DNA from 4 places in the Pseudoalteromonas aliena SW19 genome. Region 1 is predicted to be linked to each of the others. Evidence: predicted binding sites of a transcription regulator. Region 1 holds the regulator's gene; each other region holds the start of a gene.
What was found. The regulator sigma-54, encoded in region 1, starts transcription at its own class of promoters, with help from an activator protein. The targets are predictions, from matches to a motif close to GTTGGCACGNNNNTNGNNT.
Positions count from the first base shown of each region.

Region 2: PALI_RS03455 (BON domain-containing protein) is a predicted target of sigma-54. The motif match lies at 1,542-1,560, and genes of this name have one in related genera.
Region 3: PALI_RS02435 (DUF1328 family protein) is a predicted target of sigma-54. The motif match lies at 1,970-1,988, and genes of this name have one in related genera.
Region 4: PALI_RS04720 (YggN family protein) is a predicted target of sigma-54. The motif match lies at 1,870-1,888, and genes of this name have one in related genera.

Region 1 is NZ_AQGU01000027.1:256,033-259,196, reverse strand. Features, by position in the region: gene lptB (LPS export ABC transporter ATP-binding protein) at 1-246, shown strand, start outside; gene PALI_RS14510 (RNA polymerase factor sigma-54) at 316-1,815, shown strand; gene hpf (ribosome hibernation promoting factor) at 1,841-2,128, shown strand; gene ptsN (PTS IIA-like nitrogen regulatory protein PtsN) at 2,133-2,585, shown strand; gene rapZ (RNase adapter RapZ) at 2,605-3,164, shown strand, end outside.
Region 2 is NZ_AQGU01000022.1:271,847-275,010, reverse strand. Features, by position in the region: gene PALI_RS03465 (VOC family protein) at 143-559, shown strand; gene PALI_RS03460 (LiaF domain-containing protein) at 606-1,268, opposite strand; gene PALI_RS03455 (BON domain-containing protein) at 1,596-2,162, shown strand; gene PALI_RS03450 (YqaE/Pmp3 family membrane protein) at 2,305-2,463, shown strand; tRNA gene PALI_RS03445 (tRNA-Ile) at 2,769-2,845, shown strand.
Region 3 is NZ_AQGU01000022.1:55,400-58,563, forward strand. Features, by position in the region: gene oadA (sodium-extruding oxaloacetate decarboxylase subunit alpha) at 1-1,255, opposite strand, end outside; gene PALI_RS02430 (OadG family protein) at 1,267-1,512, opposite strand; gene PALI_RS02435 (DUF1328 family protein) at 2,029-2,202, shown strand; gene PALI_RS02440 (hypothetical protein) at 2,256-2,447, shown strand; gene PALI_RS02445 (YcxB family protein) at 2,581-3,048, shown strand; gene csrA (carbon storage regulator CsrA) at 3,100-3,164, opposite strand, start outside.
Region 4 is NZ_AQGU01000023.1:23,319-26,482, reverse strand. Features, by position in the region: gene PALI_RS04740 (AzlC family ABC transporter permease) at 1-369, shown strand, start outside; gene PALI_RS04735 (AzlD domain-containing protein) at 366-665, shown strand; gene PALI_RS04730 (glutathione peroxidase) at 739-1,236, shown strand; gene PALI_RS04725 (PA3496 family putative envelope integrity protein) at 1,354-1,539, opposite strand; gene PALI_RS04720 (YggN family protein) at 1,927-2,718, shown strand; gene PALI_RS04715 (aminotransferase-like domain-containing protein) at 2,795-3,164, opposite strand, start outside.

The DNA.
Region 1 (3,164 bases):
TTAGATGAACCGTTTGCGGGCGTTGACCCAATCTCTGTACTTGATATAAAAAAAATCATAGAACATCTTAAAAATCGTGGGATTGGTGTGTTAATTACCGATCATAACGTAAGAGAAACCCTTGATGTTTGCGAAAAAGCCTACATTGTTTCTCATGGGGAGCTGATTGCATCAGGTACTCCAGAACACGTATTAAATGACAAAACAGTACGCGATGTTTACTTAGGCGAGCAATTTAGGCTGTAACATTTACGCCATGGCTTTAAGCATCTGCTAGTATTAATTATAACAACATAAAAGGATTGTTAGAGATACATGAGGCAATCACTACAGCTGCGCATGGGCCAGCAACTTACAATGACTCCACAGTTGCAACAAGCTATTCGTTTGTTGCAACTCAGTACATTGGATCTCCAGCAAGAAATACAAGAAGCGCTCGACAGCAACCCACTTTTAGAGGTTGAGGAGCAAGACTATTCTGAAGACGCTGCAGGTAAAAATGAACAAAAAGCAGACACCGATGATATAACTGTTAGCGCATCTGCCGACGATGCTCCAAGCGAATACGAACAAGACAGCGGCGAAGCACTTGCTAAAGATACGGTAAGTGACGACATGGCGATGGATGTTAGCTGGGACGAGTACATGAGCGCAGCTCCAGCCTCTTCATCAGGTCCAATGCCTGAAGACGAGTCTATATACCAAGGTGCATCAACGGAAACGCTCCACGAGTATTTAATGTGGCAACTTCAACTAACGCCATTTAGCCCTACTGATGAAGCGATTGCGATTGCTATTGTGGAAGCCGTAGATGATTCAGGCATTTTAACACTAAGTTGTGAAGAGATTCTCGAAAGCTTCAACCAAGAAAACGAAGATGATAATGAAGTTGAACTTGATGAAATAGAAGCTGTTTTAAAACGCATTCAATTATTTGATCCGGTCGGTATAGCAGCGCGTAGTTTACAAGAGTGTTTGTGCATTCAGCTTAATCAGTTTGATAAAGAAACACCCTATATTAATGAAACAAAAATGATTTTAACCGAGCACATAGACTTATTAGCAGCTCGCGACTATCGTACATTAATGAAAAAAACGAAGCTCAAAGAAGAAGAGCTTAAAGAAGTAATGACACTCATCCATACGCTAAACCCAAAGCCTGCAGATACTATTGTTAGGGAAGAGTCTGAGTATGTAATTCCTGATGTGTCAGTGAAAAAAATTAAAGGCCGCTGGGTTGTTGAACTAAATCCAGATAGCATGCCAAAAATTCGCGTAAACAGCCAATATGCTGCGATGTCTCGCACTGTTAAATCAAGCGGTGATAGCCAGTTTATACGCTCGCATTTACAAGAAGCTAAATGGTTTATTAAAAGCTTAGAAAGTAGAAACGATACATTATTAAAAGTAACTAACTGTATTGTTAAGCAGCAGCAAGGCTTTTTTGAACATGGTCCTGAGGCCATGAAACCTATGGTTTTAAATGATGTTGCTGAAATGGTGGAAATGCACGAATCAACTATTTCGCGTGTAACCACTCAAAAGTATATGCATACACCTCGGGGGATATTTGAGCTTAAATACTTTTTCTCAAGTCATGTAAGTACCGAAAATGGCGGTGAATGCTCATCTACAGCAATACGTGCACTTATCAGAAAATTAATCGCTGCAGAAAACTCAGCAAAACCATTGAGTGATAGCAAAATAGCGGATATATTGGCTGAGCAAGGAATTAAAGTAGCGAGACGTACAATCGCAAAATATCGCGAATCTCTGGCTATTCCACCGTCAAATCAGCGAAAAAGTCTGATTTAAGACGCAAACAAAGAGGGTAATGCTTATGCAACTAAACTTAACTGGTCGTCACGTAGAATTAACTGATTCACTAAGAGACTATATAAATACCAAATTTGCGAAGCTAGAAAGACACTCTGATCATATTAATAATGTTCATGTCATTCTTGATGTAGAAAAACTAAGCCAAAAAGCAGAAGCAACAATACATGTAAGTGGTGCTGAGTTATTTGCCTCAACTGAGCATCAAGACATGTACGCTGCCATCGATTCGTTGATTGATAAGCTCGATCGCCAAGTAATTAAACACAAAGAGAAGCTTGCTCGACACTAATATGATGAAATTAAGCTCACTTATATGCCAGGACTGCAGCAAAGCTGCGGTCCTTTTTAATAGCAAAAAAAGAATTTTAGAGTTTATCAGCGAACTTGCTCACGATAAGCTTCCGTACCTTTCTCAACAAGATATTCTTAGCGCTTTACTAAGTAGAGAAAAGCTAGGCAGTACTGGTATAGGTAGAGGCATAGCGATCCCTCACGGGCGCATGAGCGGTGCACAAGAGCCCTTAGCCTTAGTACTCGTTAGTGAAACACCTATTAGCTTTGATGCAATTGATAATCGTCCCGTTGATATTTTTGTTGCACTCATCGTACCAGATGGTGATAACCAGCAGCACTTAAAGACTCTGGCAACCATTGCTGATAAACTTAACGACAAAGAATTTTGTAAGCAATTGCGCAGTGCAAAAACGGATACCGAACTGTATCAAGTTATTGTTAAGCAATCGTAATTAATATAAAGGGTGATAAATGGAGCTAATTATCATAAGTGGCCGATCAGGTTCTGGTAAGTCGGTTGCTTTACGCGTTGTTGAAGATTTAGGTTATTATTGCGTAGATAACATTCCGTTAAATCTTTTACCTTCTTTGGTACGCAGCGTTTCTGATAACTACGATAAAATCGCAGTGAGCATTGATGTACGAAACCTTCCTAAGGAACAAGAACAGTTTAATGATATTCTTGAATACTTACCCGGTTTTGCAAAGCCTACTTTATTTTATTTAGACAGCGAAGATCAAACACTGATAAAACGTTTCTCTGAAACTCGCCGCTTACATCCCCTATCGGTTGACTCGCTGCCGCTTGATTTAGCAATCAAAAAAGAAAAAGAATTACTTGATGTACTGACCAATCGAGCAGATTATATGATTGACACAAGTGACTTAAGTGTTCATCAACTTGCTGAATCTATTCGTGAAAAAATATTAGGAAAAAAAGACAAGCAGCTTATTGTCACGTTTGAATCGTTTGGTTTTAAACACGGTATCCCTAAAGAAGCAGATTATGTATTTGATGCACGCTTTTTGCC
Region 2 (3,164 bases), on a different contig from region 1:
TATACAACATTGAAAGTTTAGCGTATTTATTAAAATATTTAGAGGGGATGCTGCTTTTAAAATAAAAAACTAAAAATAACACTTTACCTAAAGTTAGCTTGAGGTTTTATCGTGTGCCTAAATTAATAAACAGGAACACATTATGTATTTAGAGCACGTTAATTTAGTCGCTAATAATATTGAGAGCATGCTTAAATTTTATCAAGCCGTCTTTCCGAATTGGTCAATTAGAAGTGAAGGCGAGGGTACTTGGTATGGAAAGCCCAGACGCTGGGTACACTTTGGCGATGACACCCATTACATAGCAATAAGCGATCATGGTGAAGGTGAAAACAGAAACCTATCGGGTCATCAGGTGGGTTTTGCGCACTTTGCTTATGTAACTAATAACCTAGATGAGGTAATAATACGTTTAAATAAAGCAGGCTTTGTAATAAGTAAGGATGGCAGTGACAACCCATTTAGAAAAAACGTCTACTTTGTTGATCCGGCGGGTTTTGAAGTAGAGTTTGTCGAGTATTTAAGTGATATCCCCAGTGAAAGAAATAATGATTTGTAGCTTTATACTAAGCACCGTAAATTACGGTGCTTAAACATACTCAATATTATTGACGATTATTACCAGCTCCCAGCTGGGTTTTTAGCTCATTAGCAAAACTTATAAATTTTTCTTTTATGGTGCGTTTAATTTTTACTTCAACAGAGCCTAACACTGCTCTTCCTTCAATATGAATAGTGGGTCCTTGGCGCTTATTGAGCGATACCGATTTATTTTCAAGGCTACTTAAAATACAAAACATTTTAGACACTACGTTTACATGCTCCGGTACGTAAATTTCATCGCTGCCAAAAATACAATTAACGTGAATAGTCACATTTTGATGAGCAAAAATAGCGTCAGTAAAATCAAGTACCACCGAACCCATAAAATTGCTTAGATAAATATTTTTTGGCACAACCCATTGGCCACTTCGCTCGTTAGAGCCCAAGATGCTGCGTAGCGTAAAGTCATCATCACTGTTTTGCTGTGCACTGTAGTGTGGTGTGAACTGCGATTGTTTTTCGGCTTTGTATTGCTGATCGGTATTAAGTGTTAAATCTTCTACTAAGGCGAGTAGGGCTTCGTTATTAGATGCATCCATCGCTTTATCTAAGCGCCTTTCAAATGCATCAACAGAAATAATTCCATGACTGTAATTATAAATTAATTGATCAATGACTTGTTCGCGCACTTGCTCTATTGGACGGTCTTCAACTTTTACAGACATGGGCATTCCTTATTATATTCGCTATTAATATTGCTCTTGTTAGTTTGATTGCAAATCATATACCACTTATAAGTACTTTAATTATCAATGGGTTAATTTTTAACTCGTTTTTTTATTTCGTTATATTAACGATAGATTAACCAAAACAGCAATTATCTAGCTAATTTTACTATTTGAGAAAGTTTTACCGATAAGTCTGTAAATACTGGCATAGCCATAATCAAATTATTATCAGCATTAAGCTTAACTCATTGATTTTTAATATTAAATAAAGTTGGCCTAAAGTTCGCATTAATAAAAGTGTCTTTAATCAAAAGGAGAAAGATTATGAAAACATTTAACAAATCTATTATCGCGGCTTTAGTTCTTGGTTCTACGGCTATGAGTGCCCAAGCAAACAGCTGGGAAAACGAAAGTAAAGATGCTTGGATTGATGGTAAGGCAGAAACAGTTCTTCTTATGAACACTAATCTAAACAACTTTGACATTAATACAGATGTAAAAAATGGCAAGGTAGTACTTACAGGTAAAGTTGATAGCGAAGTAGAAAAAGAGCTAGCAGAAGAACTTGTACTTAGCCTAGACGGCGTATCTGGTGTTGACAACAGCCTTACAGTTGTTAAAAATATGGATACTAAACACACAGACAAAGACATGATGAACGATGATGATAACGACTTAACTGACGCTAAAATCACCACAGTAATCACAACGCGTTTCCTGTTTGACTCAGAAGTGGGCGGAACAGATATTGACGTTGATACCGACAACGGTATAGTAACCCTTAATGGTTCTGTAGAATCTGAAGCTGAAAAACAGCTAGCAGTTAAAATCGCTAAAAATGCTGAAGATGTTCGTGACGTAGTTGATGAGTTAACTATCGTTGCTGAATAACACAGTGTAGCTAAAACCCAGCATTGCTGGGTTTTACGTTTTTTATACCAATAACATTAAATCAGTGAGCTATTTAATGCTATAGAAAGGTCATATTTTTAATGAAATTGGTATTAATACTTAATTTAAATGGAGTTTTATCGTGGATATCATTCGTATAATATTATCTGTTTTATTGCCGCCGCTGGGTGTGTTTTTACAGGTAGGCTTAGGTTTACATTTTTGGTTAAATATTTTACTAACCTTGTTAGGCTATTTCCCAGGACTGATACATGCAATTTATATTATTGCTAAAAAGTAATACTGTTCAACCCGCTGCATAAGTCGCTGTGACTTGAAAATGACGATTTTTAAGTTTAGAGGTAAATTGAATTTATCAGCGGGTCGTAATTTTAATCAGTCCACACCTTCACCGTTCGCTCTAAGTTTTGTAAATTTAATATTTACACCCACCGAAAGTTTACTATTTAAGCAGTTAGCTTACTGATTGTTAAAATAAATGTTTTTGGTAGTGACAAGCCCCTAAAAAGTTTTTATACTGCAGTCCACTTTAGTCACTCAGGTGATTAAACGTTTCAAAATTAACTGTTTCAGTTATATAAAGTTGGCCCCTTAGCTCAGTTGGTTAGAGCACACGACTCATAATCGTTAGGTCCCCAGTTCGAGTCTGGGAGGGGCCACCACTTTTAAAAGCTTTCCAAGTAAATACCTACTAACCAAAATTACCTTGTGCTACTTTTCACTATAGCAGATGCATTAAAGCTTACTATTTTGAATACGAGACAGACGGTGATCCCCCCTAGAAATAATAGATTTGGAACTGATTTTTAAGTGAATCAAAGGTTACAAGCTGACTTTAAAAGTAATACGCTGAGTGGCTTTACAGCCACAAACCAGAAATTCAATCTCTGCACGAAGGTAGGAAAGTAAAACCTAACTCCACATCAGTTGCTTTTCTTAGTCTGAAGGGGGAAAAGGAGCTTCTTGATAGTAATGAAAAAA
Region 3 (3,164 bases), on a different contig from region 1:
GCGCTTCTTTTAACAACTCAGCTTCAATCGTTGCAAGCTCAGGCGCAATATTATCAGCAGGACGACAAGTAATAACCTCTGCACCATTAAGTACACGCTCTTGTAGATCTTTATTCATTGGCGCGGGTGTTAAGCCATACTCACCTTTTAATACGCCCGCAGTTTCTTTAGTAATTGTTTTGTAGCGCTCACCTGTTAGCACGTTGAGTACCGCTTGAGTGCCTACAATTTGCGACGTGGGTGTTACTAATGGTAAAAAGCCTAGATCTTCTCGTACGCGCGGTATCTCAAGTAAAACCTCATTAAGCTTATCTGCTGCGCCTTGCTCTTTAAGCTGGTTTTCCATATTTGTAAGCATGCCACCAGGTACTTGAGCGAGCAAAATACGTCCGTCAACCCCTTTTAAACTACCTTCAAATGCCGCATATTTTTTACGTACGTCTCTAAAGTAAGCCGCTATTTCTTCTAGATGATTTAAGTCAAGTTCAGTGTCACGTTCGGTTCCTTCAACAATTGCCACAATGGTTTCGGTTGCTGAATGTCCGTAAGTCATGCTCATAGATGAAATAGCGGTATCAAGCATATCAATGCCCGCATCGATCGCCTTTTGATAAGTTGCTGTACTTAAACCAGTTGTAGCGTGGCACTGCATAGCAATAGGAACCGATACGGTTTCTTTAAGTGCTTTAATTAGTTTTTCAGCGTCGTATGGTTTTAATAAACCCGCCATATCTTTAATACAAATTGAGTGACAACCTAAATCTTCTAATTGCTTAGCTAGCGTTAGCCACATATCAAGCGTGTGTACAGGACTTACAGTATAAGAAATAGTACCTTGAGCATGTGCGCCTACTTTTATAGCCGCTTTAATCGCTGTTTCAAGGTTACGTACATCGTTCATTGCATCGAAAATACGAAAAACATCAACACCATTTTTATGTGCGCGCTCTACAAATTTTTCAACCACGTCATCTGCGTAATGGCGGTAACCTAATAAGTTTTGACCACGTAATAACATTTGCTGCTTAGTATTAGGCATTGCTTTTTTAAGTGCACGAATACGTTCCCATGGGTCTTCGCCTAAATAACGAATACACGAATCAAATGTAGCACCACCCCACGATTCAATAGACCAATAACCTGCGTTATCTAATTTACTAGCAATTGGCAGCATATCGTCAAGGCGCATTCGGGTTGCGAGTAATGATTGGTGCGCGTCGCGTAATACCAATTCTGTTAATTTTAATTTAGCCATGAATATGCCCCTTATTTATTATTTGATTTGTACTGAGCAATGGCAGCACTAATAGCAGCGATGTGCTCATTAGGCACACCTTGAGATTTAAAAGACGGCGATTTAGCTGGTATTGCTACCTCTGGTTCGCTAAAGCGCGTTACCAAACTTGACATAAGCGTTACTGCACCAATTAATATCGACAGAAATACAAACACCCCAACCATACCGGTGAGCATTAAACTACCAGCTGTTGTGAGTAGAGCACCTATATCCATTTATTTCCCCTTGAAACCTACATTGAAATAAAAAATCAATTTAATTAAATATTTATTCACTGGATGATAACAAAACCAATAACTTTGTCTACACCTTGTAAATTGGTAAAACCAATTAATCTTAAAACAACATGCCACCCAATTAATTTACATGCTGTAGGCCAACAAAAACAGGACCTACAATACATAGAGTGAATAACAACTATAGCTAAAAATTATATATAAGTTGTTAATTAACTATTTAACCTAGTAAAAATAGACATTAAAAATTATAAAAATCATAAAGAAACCTCACAATTGCAAATTGGTCTTACCAAATAAAATATATCCAGTAAATATTTATCAGTAGTTTTCAGTAGTGTGAATAAGTTACATAACAAAGCGTAAAAGTTACTAACCAATTAAAAATCAAACACACACAAAAACCATAACCGCATGATATTAAACAAAAATAAATATTGGCATGTAACTGGCATTAGTTATTGTGAGCAAAATTTATAAACCAAGGAGAAAACAATGTTACGCTGGACAATTACATTTCTAGTTATTGCTTTAATCGCTGCAGTGTTAGGTTTTGGTGGCATCGCAGGTGCCGCAGCTGGTATAGCAAAAATTATATTTTTTATCTTTATAGTACTTTTAGTGATTTCATTAGTTTCAGGTGCACTACGTGGAAAATCTCCCAGGTAGATAAAGCACTAACTAACACTAAAATTTAATTTAAACTTACAAGGAATCACATTATGAAATCTACAACTTTAAAAGCAGCACTAATTGGTCTATTCGCAAGTTTTTTCATCATGGGTTGTGAAGACAACCATGCGGAAGACGCAGGCGAACGTATTGACGAAGCAGTAACTGACGTGCAGAACAAAGTAGAAGATGCATGCGAAGAAGTTAAAGAAGGCGTAAACGCTGAAGAAACTAACTGTTAATACTTTTAGCACCGCTAAAAAACGGCTCAAGAGCCGTTTTTTTGTGTCTACAATAAAATCACTGACTATAAAGCTGCTCATTTAGAGGTTAGCTTGTTAAAATAGAAAAAAATGATACTTTAAATAAGATAATATGGCATTTACAACGACCTACACACTCGATAAACCCTATTTTTACGAGTGCTTTGATGAATCACTGCCTTACAGTAAACGTGCAAAACCTAAGTATTTTTTACTTGTGTTGCTCGTTGCACTTGGTTTATTTGGTATTTATGGGTTAAATGATCACTACTTAGGATCGTTTTTGATTATGCTTGGTGTACTAGAGTGCGTCGCTTTTTACTATCGCAGACCTTGGTGGGTAACCAGACAAATGCTTAGTAGAGCTTCGGGCTCAGAAGTAACACTTACCTTCGATGACGACGGTATTAAATCTGCCAATCATTACAAAAACTATCAATTAGCATGGCAAGACATCAATACAGTAATAGATACGCAGCAAGGTATCCTTCTTCAAAATAAAAGCGGTATGCAGTATATTTCAAAGCAAATTCTCAGCTCTGAAATACTCGATTTCATAAACAAAAAAACCACTCAGTGAGTGGTTTTTTAATATAGCCCAGTAAAGTACTCAGCTATTTATACGTGTTGATTAAGCATTGCCCGGATTTGGGTTCGACTTTTCAGCTTGTATGCGCATATAAATCTCTTCACGAT
Region 4 (3,164 bases), on a different contig from region 1:
CTCTTTGCATTTTCTCACCACCGAAAAGCGTATAGAACAAAAACACGTTTAATATACGCACTGAGCGCAGGTTTTAGCTTTTATATAGCATGGAACATCTGGACATTAATTGGCATTATTGCGGGCACAATGCTACCCGACTTAACTAATTTAGGGCTCGACTTTGCGATAGCTGCGACATTTATTGCTTTAGTTATTCCTTGCATTAAAAACCTCCCCTCATTAGTAACAGTCATTGTGGCGGGTATTAGCGCGACGCTTTTAAAAAGTACGGGATTTGAGTTATGGCTTGTTTGCTCTGCACTATTAGCAATGACCGCGGGTTACAGCACAGCAAGATTAATTGCTAAAAAGGAAGTTAACGCATGATGACGACTATTTTACTAATGGCATGCATTACATTTTTTACCCGTTATTTGTTTTTGCATCGCGCTTTACCATTTAAGGTAGGCCCTAAAATGCAGCAATTTTTAAGTTTTAGCGCACCTGCTGTGCTTACAGCAATTTGGGTGCCGATCGTGTTTTTAAATGAAGATGGCATAAACTTGAACTGGCAAAATCCTTATCTTAGCGCTGCTATTGTCGCTATTATTGTTGCCTATAAAACACATAATATTTATTACACAACACTTGCCGGTATGGGGTTATTTCTAATTTTAAGTTAGTGCGATCTTTATACTTTATGAAGTACCGCACTAGGGTTAAAATGCTGCCAACAACAATAATAAAGATGTGAATATGCACCAATTTCATCAATTAAGCGCAACAAGCTTACAAGGTAACACTATTAATTTTAATGATTTTTTAGGTAAAGTTGTACTTATCGTTAATACCGCAAGTGAATGTGGATTTACCTACCAGTATGAGTCATTGCAAGCTTTACATACTAAATATGCCGACCAAGGTTTAATTATTTTAGGATTTCCGTGTAATCAATTTGGTCAACAAGAACCCGGAGATGCTACTCAAATAGAGCAAGGATGTTTGATTAATTATGGGGTCAGTTTTTTAATGGCAGCCAAGGCGGATGTTAATGGTGAACACGCACACCCTGTATTTCGCTATTTAAAGTCGGCTTTGCCAGGTTTTTTAACACGAAAAATTAAATGGAATTTTACTAAATTCTTAATTGCCGCAGATGGTACACCTATTAAGCGCTACGCACCTTTTACTAAACCAGAAAAACTAGAACTCACTATTCAAAGAGCATTAATACAAGCTAAAAGTACACTTTAAAAAGTAATAAAGAGGCGCTAAGCCTCTTTATTGCCAATACGATTGGCACTTGAACATACGAATAACTGAACATTTAAGCGCCCAATGTTAATTGGTATTTATTTATACTAGCGTGATTTAGTCGGTATAATCGCTTAAATCGTCTTCGCCTAGATTTTTACGCAAGCGCTTTTGCTCAAGGTAGTCTTCCAACTTTTTCTTAACCTTTTGCTTGTTCTTATCATGTTGATTACGTCCGAGCATTTCGTACTCGTCTTCAACAAAATCGTCATCTAGCGCATCGTAACTAAATGTCTTACCCACAACCCACTCCATAAAGTGTTTGAGACCAACTAAAGATTTTATTATCGCAATAGTTGATAAAATTAAAATGTTTAACACTAAATCGCGGTGCAAATTAGCGTCAAAATAAAGCCATGTGACTATCGTAAATAATCTTCATGTCAGTAATGTGAATAAATAGCGTTAAATTTCGATTGTGGAAAGTGAGAGTTTTTTATCGTATCGATAAATATTGTTTATAGCTTTATATAACTTAGTGAATTTGACTAAAAAATAGTTTTTTTATAATCAAAGTAAAGCAACTTAAAACCCAAATAAACATTAACTATCTGTTTATTAAAATAAAAAAATAGTGGCACCAAACTTGTTATAAGTTAATAGTCATCAACAATAAAGTAGAGAATGCACATGAAAAAATTACTATTAGTTAGCGCATTAATTTGTACGCCAGCAGCTATGGCTCATAACGACAACGATTCAACTATTTCGTTTAGCAGTGATCAATGCGATGTAGAATTTAAAAACGACGTGCGTATTAAACCAAATGAATTAGAAATTTTTACCGCCAACAATAAAACCATGCAATTTAACTCCAATGGTGACTTAACTGTAAATGGCCAATTTGTGGCACTTAATGACTCGCAACGTGAAGCACTCACTAAATATTCTGATAGTTTACGCACCCAGTTGCCTGAAGTAGCTAACATCGCGCTTGAAGGCGTTAAAATTGCCGGCGTTGCGCTAGAAGAAGTAGGTAATGCATTTAATATTGACGGCCTTGATAATATGTCTGCACTTATGGACGACATTAAAATCGAAGTAGAAAACACTTTTTACCAGCAAGGTACATTTGTGATGGGGCAACAAAGCTTTAACCAATTTGGTGAAAATTTTGAGCAACAGTTTGAAGAACAAATGGAGACGGTAGTCGAATCGGCTGTAATGCAATCTATGGGTAGTATTTTAGTCGCTTTAGGCTCTGAGTTACTTGGTTCGGGCGGCGATATGGATGCTTTTGAGCAACGCATGGAAAATATGGGCGCACAAATAGAAGAAAAAGTAGAGTTACATGCAAACGCACTTGAAAAACGCGCTAATTCTTTATGTGATAACTTTGCCGATATTGCAAAACAAGAAGAGAAATTAGTAATGCAAGTGCCAGAACTTAAAGGTTACCAGTTATTTAGCTTTAAAAACTAATACAACCTACGTTATTTAACATCCCTTTGGCAGCACTTAAGTTTACTTAAATGCTGCTTTTTTGTGTTCTACAATATTACTTTTTAGCTAGTAAGGTAAGCTTGCCCAGCGTAACTATCGCTTGTTCAATTTGCTCACCCCATTGCACACCATAGCTTAATCTGATGCAGCTTTTATATTTATTCGAGGCCGAAAAAATAAGCCCTGGTGTAATACTAATACCCACTTCTAACGCAAGTAAAAATAATTTTTGACTATCGTACTCGCCCCCTAAATCGAGCCAAATAACGCAGCCTCCCTGTGGATCGCTTATACGCGTATTTTGCGGCATGACTTGTTGTAAACACCACCGCATACGCTCTTTGTTGTCGCGCAGGCGTTGCCTAAGTACTTTTAAGTTTCGGTCGTACTCCCCGCTGGCAACAAATTCTGATAGGGTCCATTGA